Regions from separate parts of the Streptomyces sp. NPDC048718 genome, predicted to be linked through region 1. Evidence: riboswitches for the same ligand, from Rfam matches in the RefSeq annotation. Region 1 holds a riboswitch; each other region holds the start of a gene.

Region 1 (3,280 bases):
CCCGACGCGCCACAGACCCTCGGAGAACAGCAGGACCCCGGCGAATCCGAGGACGTACGGCAGCAGGGCGCCGACCCCGGAGCCCGCGCCCGCGTCACCGGCGATCCGCCCGACGACCTTGGCGACGATCAGTGGCGCGACGTAGGCGATGCCGATGTTGCCCAGCGCCGGAAGCAGCATCGCGGGCACGGTCCACCGGCGCAGCCGGGACAGTTCCCGTCCGTAGTGACGTAGGGCGAGCAGCACCGCCCCCTTGCCGGGGGTGACACGCGTCGATTCAGACAATTCCATCCCAACCCTGCTGTGTCGGACCGACAGGACAGGGTCCGCAGTCTCCCTCGCCCCGCCCGCGCGGTCCACGCGTTTTCTCCCCGGGGCGGGGGCGGGCGGCGCGATCCGGCCGGTGGCGGAGGGGAAGGAAGGGGAAGCAGTCGCCCGGGAGGCGGAAGGGAGAGGGGCGTGGTCGGCCGCGGTACGGGGCGGCGGGGTCCGGGCGGCGGGTCAGCCGGGGTACGCGGTCGCGGGGTCCGGGCGGGTCAGCCCGCGCCCGGGAAGGCGGCGCGCGGCGTGACGTCCGTGCCGGTGAAGGGCCAGGCCGCTATGTCGCGGTAGTGGATCGGGCCGGGGCCGCGTCCTATGTTGCTGCCGACCAGGTGCAGCCGTCCGGCGGGCCAGTGGCGTCCGGTGAAGCCGGCCAGGCCCGCCGCGACCTCGACGGCCGAGACGGTGTCGCCGCGCCGGGCCCGCGCCAGAGTGAGGTGTGGGCGCAGCGGGCGGCCCTCGAAGGGGATGCCGCAGCCGCGGACGGTGGCGCGGACGTCGTCGGCGAGGAGGTGCAGTCCGGCGAGGTCGCCGTCGACACCGGTCCACAGCACCCGCTCGTCGAAGTGCCCGCCGCCGTGCAGCGCCAGCTCCAGGGGGCGGCGCGTCGCGGCGATCTCCTGGAGCGGGGGCCGCAGGAGCGGCACGGCCGCGACCGGCAGCTCACCGAGGAAGGCCAGGGTGATGTGCCAGTCCTCGATGCGGTTCCACCGCATGGCGGGGTACGCCTCGTAGGCGGGCCGCAGCTCCCGCGCCAGTTCGTCCTTCGCTTCGTCGGGCGGCGCCAGGGCGATGAACACCCGAACGGTCGCACCCTGGGGCTGTGCGTTCACGGAGGACTTCGTACCTCGTCTTGTGCCGCGCGGTCCATTCCGCGCCTGCGCGCCCCGGGTCGGAGGGACCCGGGGCGCGCAGTGCGAGGATGCGTACGGTGAGTGCGCGGACGCGATCAGTAGGCGCTGTTGACGTTGTCGATCGAGCCGTAGCGGTCGGCGGCGTAGTTGCACGCGGCGACGATGTTGGCGACCGGGTCGTACTGGTCGAACTTGGTACCGGCGATGTGGTACGCCGCGAAGGTCGGGTAGATCACCTGGAGCAGGCCCTTGGAGGGGACACCGTTGACGGCGTTGATGTCCCAGTTGTTGATCGCCAGCGGGTTGCCGGAGGACTCGCGCATCACGTTCTTGTAGATGCCGTTATAGGTACCCGGGATGTTGTGCTTGTCCATGATGTCGAGGGACTCACGGATCCAGCCGTCGAGGTTGTTCGCGTAGGTCTTCACGGCGGCCGTGGCCGCCTGCACGACGGCGGGGGCGACGGTGAGGGTCAGGCCCGGGCGGATGTGCGTGGGGTCGGCACCGATGGCCGACTTGTTGTCCTCGTAGATCTTCTGCCAGCCGCCCGTCACCGCGTACTTCGCGGCGATGCCGGAGAGCGTGTCGCCGACGACCACGGAGTGGTGGAGGGGGGCGGCGGCGACGGCCGTCTTCTCGGCCGTGACGGCCTGGGGAGTGGCCGCGGCGGCGCCCGTGGCGCCGATCAGGGGCAGGGCGACGGCGGCGGCGCCCGCCAGGGCGATACCGCGGGTGAGCTGGGCGCGTCGGGGCGTCCGGATTCCACGCATGGCGAATGTCCTCTCCTCCGCCTGCGAGGTGAGCTGTCGGGTTCGGGCAGGAGATGCCCGGTCGCGCCGTGGCGCGACTTCACCCCAAGCCGGATCCGGAACACCGGAGCCGGCGGAGAACCTGGGTCCCCCGCTCCTGCCGGGTGGTGGTGGGTGATGTCCGGACGGCGGCAGGATTCGGCGTTCCGTCTGGCTGAGGCGTGACCGTATGCGAAAAGGAAGACCGAAAACAAGATGAAAAGAGACAGTAAAGATCGTCTATAGATGATTCGAAAGAATGATCTTTTCCGTCCGATCAGCCGACCCGTCAATCGCTTTCCGAAAACCTCGAATTGACGGCACGCCAGCGCCTGGCGGGCGGGACCGGCCGTGACCTGAATCACTTACGGCACAATGACGCCAAGGCGGGCTTAACGCTCGATATCGACACTGAAGAGAAATATCGCAATATTGTCCGTTTTGTAGCGCTTTGGATCGCCCTTGCCGTCCACACTCCCGTGCCGAGCGGAGCGGGGCGCCGATCAGCCCGGGGGCCGGTCCGAGCCGGCTCCGCGGCCGATTCCGTGACCGGTTCCACGAACGCCCCACCCCGCTCCCCCGGCCACTCCGCACCGGATCGTCCCTGGTGAACGACACCAAAAGAAGTGTTTGACAGTTACCGGAAGGGCCTCGATACTCCTGGCCATGCCCGACAACAAGAGACGTGCGGAGCTGAGCGGCCTGCGCGCGCTGGCTCATCCCCTGCGGCTGCGGCTGCTGTCCCTGCTCACCGCGAACGCCATGAGCGCCAGCGAGGCGGCGCGCGAGCTGGGCGAGTCCCAGGCGAACGTCAGCTACCACATGCGCCATCTGCTGGCCGCCGGTCTGCTGGAGCTGGCCGAGGAGACGTCCGTACGCGGCGGGCGGGCCAAGCGATACCGGCACGACCCGGCGAGCGGCGAGGCCGTACCCGGCGGATCGCTCGACGACTACACGGTCCTGGCCGCCGCCGTCGCCGAGGAGCTGCAGCGCCGCAGCCGCGAACTGGTCCCCAGAACACCGGGCGCGTTCACCGACGCCGAGCTGTGGCTGCGCCCCGAGGCGTGGGAGCGCGTCCGGCACCTCGCCAAGGAACTGGGCGTGCTGATGCACGACGCCGCGCAGGCACCCCACACGCCCGGGACCGTCCGGGCCAGCGCGACGGTCCTGCTGTTCGAGATGGCCCAAAGGGAGGCGGCGGAGTGAGCGCCCGGACCGGGAAGTCCTCCGTGCCGGCTCCCCTGCGCCACCGGAGCTTTCGCCAGCTGGTGGCCGGACGCACGCTGACGCACTGCGCCAATGCCATGGCCCCCATCG
Region 2 (3,280 bases), on a different contig from region 1:
GTCCCGCAGGACCACGTCCGCCTCCCAGTGGTCGGGGTAGGCGTGTTCCGGCTGTGCGGGCTGTTCCGACGCGCTCTGCATGGGGAAAGACTACGACCGGCGCGGGGCGTTGACACGAGTGGTGACTCGGGTCGCGGCGGAGCCGTGGCACCGGTCGCGCGGCGGGCGGGCGCCGGGCGCTGTGGGGAGGGCCGGACGGGGCACCCCAGGGGCCGCCCGGCGGTTCAAGGCCGGGTCTCTCGCCACCCGTGAGAGACTGGTCTAGACAACCGCTGAGAGTTGAAGGGCAACCACATGGCTGAGCGCCGCGTCAACGTCGGCTGGGCCGAGGGCCTGCACGCCCGCCCCGCCTCCATCTTCGTCCGTGCCACCACGGCCTCCGGCATCCCCGTGACGATCGCCAAGGCCGACGGCAACCCGGTCAACGCCGCGTCCATGCTCGCGGTGCTCGGCCTGGGCGCCCAGGGCGGCGAGGAGATCGTGCTCGCCTCGGACGCCGAGGGCGCCGAGATCGCGCTCGACCGCCTCGCGAAGCTGGTCGCCGAGGGCCTCGAAGAGCTGCCCGAGACCGTCTGACCCGTCCGCCGTCACCCCGCCGTCACCCGGCGACGGTTCGGCGGCGGTTCGGCTGTTCGGCGGTTCGGCTGTTCGGCGATTAAGCGACGAGAGCCGCGCCCCTCCAGCTCCTCCGGAGGGACGCGGCTCTTCGCATGTCCGCGCCCCGCGCACACCCTGGCACCGCACTCCCGGCACCGCGACCCCGCGCACACCGAAGCCCCGGCTCCTTCGAGCCGGGGCTTCGTCACGTGATGCGCCGCGCGCGATCGCGGGATGCGATCACCCACCGGGCCACCCGGGGGACGACCGTCAGACGGCCACGCCGCGGGCCCGCAGGTACGAGATCGGGTTGATGTCCGTGCCGTACTCCGCACCGGTGCGGGCCTCGAAGTGGAGGTGCGGGCCGGTGGAGTTTCCGGAGGAACCGGAGATGCCGATCAGCTCGCCCGGGGTGACCTTCTGGCCGACGTACACGCGCAGGGCGGAGAGGTGGCCGTACTGGGTGTACGTGCCGTCGTTCATCCTGATGACGATGTTGTTGCCGTACGCGCCGCCCCAGCCGGCCTCGACGACGGTGCCCGAGCCGACCGAGACGACCTTGGTGCCGTACGCGGCGTGGAAGTCGATACCGGAGTGGTGGCCGGAGGACCACAGCGCGCCGCCGGTCTGGTAGCCGGTGGAGACGTACGAGCCGGCGACAGGGAGCTGGAAGGAGGCGAGGCGCTTACGCTCGGCGTCGCGGGCGGCGCGCTCCTTGGCCTCGCGGATCTCCTTGACGCGCTGCTCGGCCTTGCGCTTCGCCTCGGCGGCGGCCTTGGCGCGGGCGGCGGCCTGGTAGGCCTGCTTCTCCTGGGCGGCGGCCTGGGCGTCGACGTGCTTGGCGAGGGACTCCTCGGTGACCACCCGGGTGAGGCCGGTGTCCTCCAGGGAGCCGTCCTCGGCGTCGGCGGCGAGCGCCGGGGAGGCCAGAGAGCCGATGACGCCGGCACCGGCGAGAGTCGCCGCGCCGGCGATGCCCGCGCCGCGGCGCGCCATCCGGCTCGGAGCACGATGCTTCCCGGTGGCACGGGTGAACGCCATGAAAAGGCTGGTCCTTTCCTTCCCTCTCGCCTACCGGGTTAGCTGACGGGTTCGGAGCAGGAAGGTCTCCTACGGGCCCCTCCGCGAGAGAGCGAAGGCGTCCGATTCACCCCAGGGGACGTGAGGGGTCCCCGGCTCCCCAGGCTCGCGCCTGACGGGGACTCGGCGATGGCTGCCCGGTGCCGCGGACGCGGCGTCGTGCAAGGGCGGACAGCCGCATCGACGCTAGGCCGATCATCTGTCCATCGCCAAACAGAGGCGCCTCATTGTTATTCATGCCACAGGGCATTCGGCCTCACAGGCCGTCAATTCGGACATAAGGAAGGACCCTGACGAACCGGGTCGTCAGGGTCCCTCTCTCAGCCGTCCACACCGTCGGCCCGGCCGAGCCCACGGGATCGGCCGGGCCGGCCGGGTCAGGTCACTCCCCGGCCGGGTCAGGTCGGTCGGGTGGGTCGGTCGGCCGCTCAGCCGGTGACGACCGTCACCTCGCCGATCCCGAGGGCCCGCACCGGCTCCTCGATCTGTGCCGCGTCACCGACGAGCACGGTGACCAGCCGGTCCACCGGGAAGGCGTTGACCACGGCGGCCGTGGCCTCGACCGTGCCGGTCTCGGCCAGGCGCGCGTACAACTGCCCCTGGTAGTCGTCCGGGAGGTGCTGCTCGACCTGGTCGGCGAGCGTGCCCGCGACGGAGGCCGCCATCTCGTACTTGAGCGGTGCCACCCCCACCAGGTTCTGCACGGCCACATCGCGCTCGGCGTCCGTCAGACCCTCGGCGGCCAGGGTGCGCAGCACCTTCCACAGGTCGTCGAGGGCCGGGCCGGTGTTCGGCGTGTCGACCGAGCCGGTGATGGCCAGCATCGAGGCACCGTGGCCCTCGGCGTCGGAACGCACCACCTGGCCGAAGGCCCGTACCCCGTAGGTGTAGCCCTTCTCCTCGCGCAGGACGCGGTCGAGCCGGGAGGTGAGGGTGCCGCCGAGGCAGTACGTACCGAGCACCTGGGCCGGCCAGACCCGGTCGTGGCGGTCGGCGCCGATACGGCCGATGAGCAGCTGCGTCTGGACGGCGCCGGGGCGGTCCACGATGACGACCCGTCCGGTGTCGTCGGCCGTGATGCCCTGCATGGGACGCGGCGCGGCGGGCGCCCCGGTCCACACGCCCAGGGTCTCGGCGAGCAGCTTGTCCAGGTCGACCCCGGTCAGGTCGCCGACGACCACGACGGTGGCGGCGGCGGGCCGCAGGTGCGCGTCGTAGAAGGCGCGCACGGCAGCGGCGTCGATCGCCTCCACCGTCTCCTCGGTGCCCTGGCGCGGCCGGGACAGGCGCGTACCGGCCGGGAACAGCTCCTTGGAGAGCTGCTTGGCCGCCCGGCGGGCCGGGTTGGCCGCCTCGTGCGGGATCTCGTCGAGCCGGTTGCGCACCAGGCGCTCGATCTCGGACTCGGCGAACGCGGGCGCGATCAGGGCCTCGGCGAGCAGGCCGAGCGCCTTGGGCAGCCGGGAGACCGGGACCTCCAGGGAGACCCGTACGCCGGGGTGGTCGGCGTGCGCGTCAAGGGTGGCGCCGCAGCGCTCCAGCTCGGCGGCGAACTCCTCGGCGGAGTGCTGGTCGGTGCCCTCGGACAGGGCCCGGGCCATGA
Region 3 (3,280 bases), on a different contig from region 1:
GCGCAGCGGGCGGTGCTGCCCGAGCCGGAGGAGCGGATCCGCGGGCTGCGGATCGCGGCCCGGTACGAGGCGGCGCAGGCGGGCGCGTTCATCGGCGGCGACCTGTTCGCGGTCCAGGGCACCCCGCACGGGGTACGGGTGGTGGTCGGCGACGTACGGGGCAAGGGGATGGACGCGGTGGAGGCGGTGGCGGTCGTCATCGGGGCGTTCCGGGAGGCGGCCGAGCAGGAGGCGACGCTGGCGGGGGTCGCGGCGCGGCTCGAACGGGCACTGGCCCGGGAGGGCGAACGGCGCGACGACCTCGACGCGTTCGAGGGCTTCACGACGGCCGTCCTCGCGGAGTTCCCCGGGGCTCCGGCGGACCCGGCGAGGCCGCGCGGGCCCGGGGAATGCGCCGGGTTCGTCCGGGTGATCAACCGGGGGCATCCCGAGCCGCTGCTGCTGTACGCCGACGGGGCGCTGCTGCCGCTCCGGCCGAGCGTGCCGGCGCTGCCACTGGGGCTGGGGGACGTGGCCGCGTGGCCGGACCGGGCCGACGAGACGCCGTATCCGCCGGGCGCGACGCTGCTGTTCTACACGGACGGGCTGTCGGAGGCGCGGGACGCGCACGGGGTCTTCTACGATCCGGCGAAGCGGCTCGCGGGACGGATCTTCCCGGGGCCGGAGGAACTCCTCGACGCCCTGGTGGCGGACGTGCGCCGGCACACGGGCGGCGGGACGACGGACGACATGGCGCTGCTCGCGGTGGCCCGGCCCGGGGTGGGGGAGCCGGAGCGGCGGCGGACGATGCCGGTGGTGCCGGCGGACGGCCCGAGGGCGCATGAGACGCATGAGGCGAATGAGGTGGATGGGGCGGATGGGGTGCGCGGGGCGGGCGAGGCGGGCAGTCTGCCCGGGACCGGCCTACCGGAGGGCGGCGAGGGCGACCAGGGTGATGACAGGGTGTAGTCGAGAGATCTCCCTCAGGTAACGACTGAGGCACCGTCATATGCAAGGTGTTCGTCGAAACCTTTCTGAAGAGGCCTCAACTTGGGCTATTCCCTCCCATTTCAATGAATGATCACAGGGGACGGCTTGGAATCCCTCACCCGCGTCTATTAACGTTCGATAACGCAGCGCGGTCGTCCCAGCCGTCGCAAGAGGCGGCACCGTGCGCACGCGCCGAATCCCGTCAGGGAACCGGGGAACCACCACATGGGGTGAATCGGGCCCCGCCGCACCCGTGCGGCTCGCCCGTAGGAGACCTTCCTGCTCCGAACCCGTCAGCTAACCCGGTAGGCGAGAAGGAAGGAAAGGAGAGCGCCTCCGTGGCGTCCAACCCCCCCACTCCGCAAGCCCCCTTCTCCCCGTATGGCCCGTACGACCCGAATGATTCGTACGACTTGAACGACGCGTACGACCCGAATGGCGCGTACGACCCGAACGACTCGTACAACTCGTACGGTGCCTACGACGGTCCTGGCGGGACCGAGAGCACGGCCGGGGTGACCGGGACGGCCGAGGAGTGGAACCCCACCGAGGACTCCCTGCGGGCCCAGAGCCGTTCCGGCGGCCGGCACCGCGTCGCCAAGCGCTCCAACTTTGCCCGCTCCTCCACCGTGCTCGGCGTCGGTGTGATCGCCGCCGTCGGCGCCGGCGGCCTGGCCTCCGCGCAGCAGAAGCCGCCGGTCTCCATAGCCCTGCCGGACGTCGGCCTGCCGGACGTCAAGCTGCCCGACGTGTCCGAACTCCCGGGCGTCGGACGGCTGATGAACGGTGACGCGAAGAAGGGCGACTCCGCCGCCGTCGCGGGCAACGCCAACACCCAGCCGCTCACCGCGCTCACGTACACCACCCCTGCCGACGAGGCCGCCCCCGCCGGCGGCGCCGAGGCCGGTGCTCAGCCGCAGACGCAGACCGCGGCCGACGCGGGCGAGGCACTGCGCGCCCGCATCCTCCAGCAGGCCGAGCAGCAGCACGCGGCCGCCGACGCCGCCGAGAAGGCCGCGGCGGAGACGGCGGCGGCGGAGAAGGCCGCCGCCGAAGCCGGTGCCAAGGCCGACGCCGCCGAGAAGGCCGCCGCCGAGGCTAAGAAGAAGGCCGAGGCGGAAGCCAAGGCGAAGGCCGCGGCGAAGGCGGAGGCCGAGCGCCTGGCCAAGCTCGCCGCCAGCTTCGCGCTGCCGACCTCGTCGTACGTGCTGACCTCCACCTACGGCGTGCCCGGCTCGATGTGGTCCTCCGGCTATCACACCGGTCTGGACTTCGCCGCGCCCACCGGTACGCCGGTCAAGGCCGTGCACGGCGGCACCGTCAAGTCGGCCGCCTGGTCCGGCGCGTACGGCTACCGCATCGTCCTCGAACTCGAGGACGGCACCGAGATCTGGTACTGCCACCTGTCCTCGATGACCGCGGGCGTCGGGCAGTCCGTCGGCACCGGCGAGACCATCGGCCGGGTCGGCGCCACCGGCAACGTGACCGGCCCGCACCTCCACCTGGAGGTCCACACCGGGGACGGCTCCCGCCTGGACCCGGCGTCCTGGCTTCGCTCCAAGGGCCTGACCGTCTGACCTCCCCGGGGCGCCCCGAGGCCCTCCGAGGTTCCCCGGGCCGCCCGGATTCCTCGGGATTCTTCGGCCTACGCCCCTGTGCGCCTTCCGAGCCGCCCGGCCCCTGTCGGTGTGACAGGGGCCGAAGAGGCGGGCATGGAAACGGAGCGGGCCCGGACGCGCGGGGGGAAGATCGACCCATGACTTCCCTTCGCCGACTGGGCACTTCCGATCTGCACGTCTTCCCGCTCTCCCTCGGGGGCAACGTCTTCGGCTGGACCGCCGACGAGGAGGGCTCCTTCGCCGTCCTCGACGCCTACGCCGCCGCGGGCGGCAACTTCGTCGACACCGCCGACGTCTACTCGCAATGGGTCGAGGGCCACGAGGGCGGCGAGTCCGAGACCGTCATCGGCCACTGGCTGGCCTCGCGCGGCAACCGTTCCGACATCCTCGTCGCCACCAAGGCCGGTTCCCACGCCGACTACAAGGGGCTCCGGCCGGAGACGATCAAGGCCGCCGCCGAGCAGTCCCTGCGCCGTCTCGGCACCGACTACATCGACCTCTACTACACGCACTTCGACGACGAGTCCGTCCCGGTCGAGGACATCGTCACCGCCCTCGACGCGCTGGTGAAGGAGGGCAAGGTCCGGGCCGTCGCCGCCTCCAACATCTCGGCGGAACGGCTGCGCGCCTCCCTCGACTTCGCCGAGGCGGAGAACCTCACCGGGTACGTGGCCCTCCAGCCGCACTACAAC

What was found. Region 1 has a riboswitch for cyclic di-AMP ahead of ACGFRB_RS23095 (transglycosylase SLT domain-containing protein). Riboswitches for the same ligand answer to the same signal wherever they lie in the genome.
Region 2: linked by a shared signal. The riboswitch ahead of ACGFRB_RS12990 (M23 family metallopeptidase) and the one ahead of ACGFRB_RS23095 (transglycosylase SLT domain-containing protein) in region 1 are both predicted to bind cyclic di-AMP.
Region 3: linked by a shared signal. The riboswitch ahead of ACGFRB_RS21210 (M23 family metallopeptidase) and the one ahead of ACGFRB_RS23095 (transglycosylase SLT domain-containing protein) in region 1 are both predicted to bind cyclic di-AMP.

What each region holds. Positions count from the first base shown of each region.
Region 1 is NZ_JBICVG010000012.1:158,238-161,517, reverse strand. Features, by position in the region: gene ACGFRB_RS23105 (ABC transporter ATP-binding protein) at 1-291, opposite strand, end outside; gene thpR (RNA 2',3'-cyclic phosphodiesterase) at 537-1,154, opposite strand; gene ACGFRB_RS23095 (transglycosylase SLT domain-containing protein) at 1,271-1,945, opposite strand; cyclic di-AMP (ydaO/yuaA leader) riboswitch at 1,949-2,107, opposite strand; gene ACGFRB_RS23090 (helix-turn-helix domain-containing protein) at 2,630-3,169, shown strand; gene ACGFRB_RS23085 (MFS transporter) at 3,166-3,280, shown strand, end outside.
Region 2 is NZ_JBICVG010000006.1:36,972-40,251, reverse strand. Features, by position in the region: gene ACGFRB_RS13000 (GNAT family N-acetyltransferase) at 1-81, opposite strand, end outside; gene ACGFRB_RS12995 (HPr family phosphocarrier protein) at 295-576, shown strand; gene ACGFRB_RS12990 (M23 family metallopeptidase) at 868-1,638, opposite strand; cyclic di-AMP (ydaO/yuaA leader) riboswitch at 1,651-1,816, opposite strand; gene ACGFRB_RS12985 (M16 family metallopeptidase) at 2,106-3,280, opposite strand, start outside.
Region 3 is NZ_JBICVG010000010.1:265,459-268,738, forward strand. Features, by position in the region: gene ACGFRB_RS21205 (PP2C family protein-serine/threonine phosphatase) at 1-948, shown strand, start outside; cyclic di-AMP (ydaO/yuaA leader) riboswitch at 1,150-1,296, shown strand; gene ACGFRB_RS21210 (M23 family metallopeptidase) at 1,308-2,546, shown strand; gene ACGFRB_RS21215 (aldo/keto reductase) at 2,726-3,280, shown strand, end outside.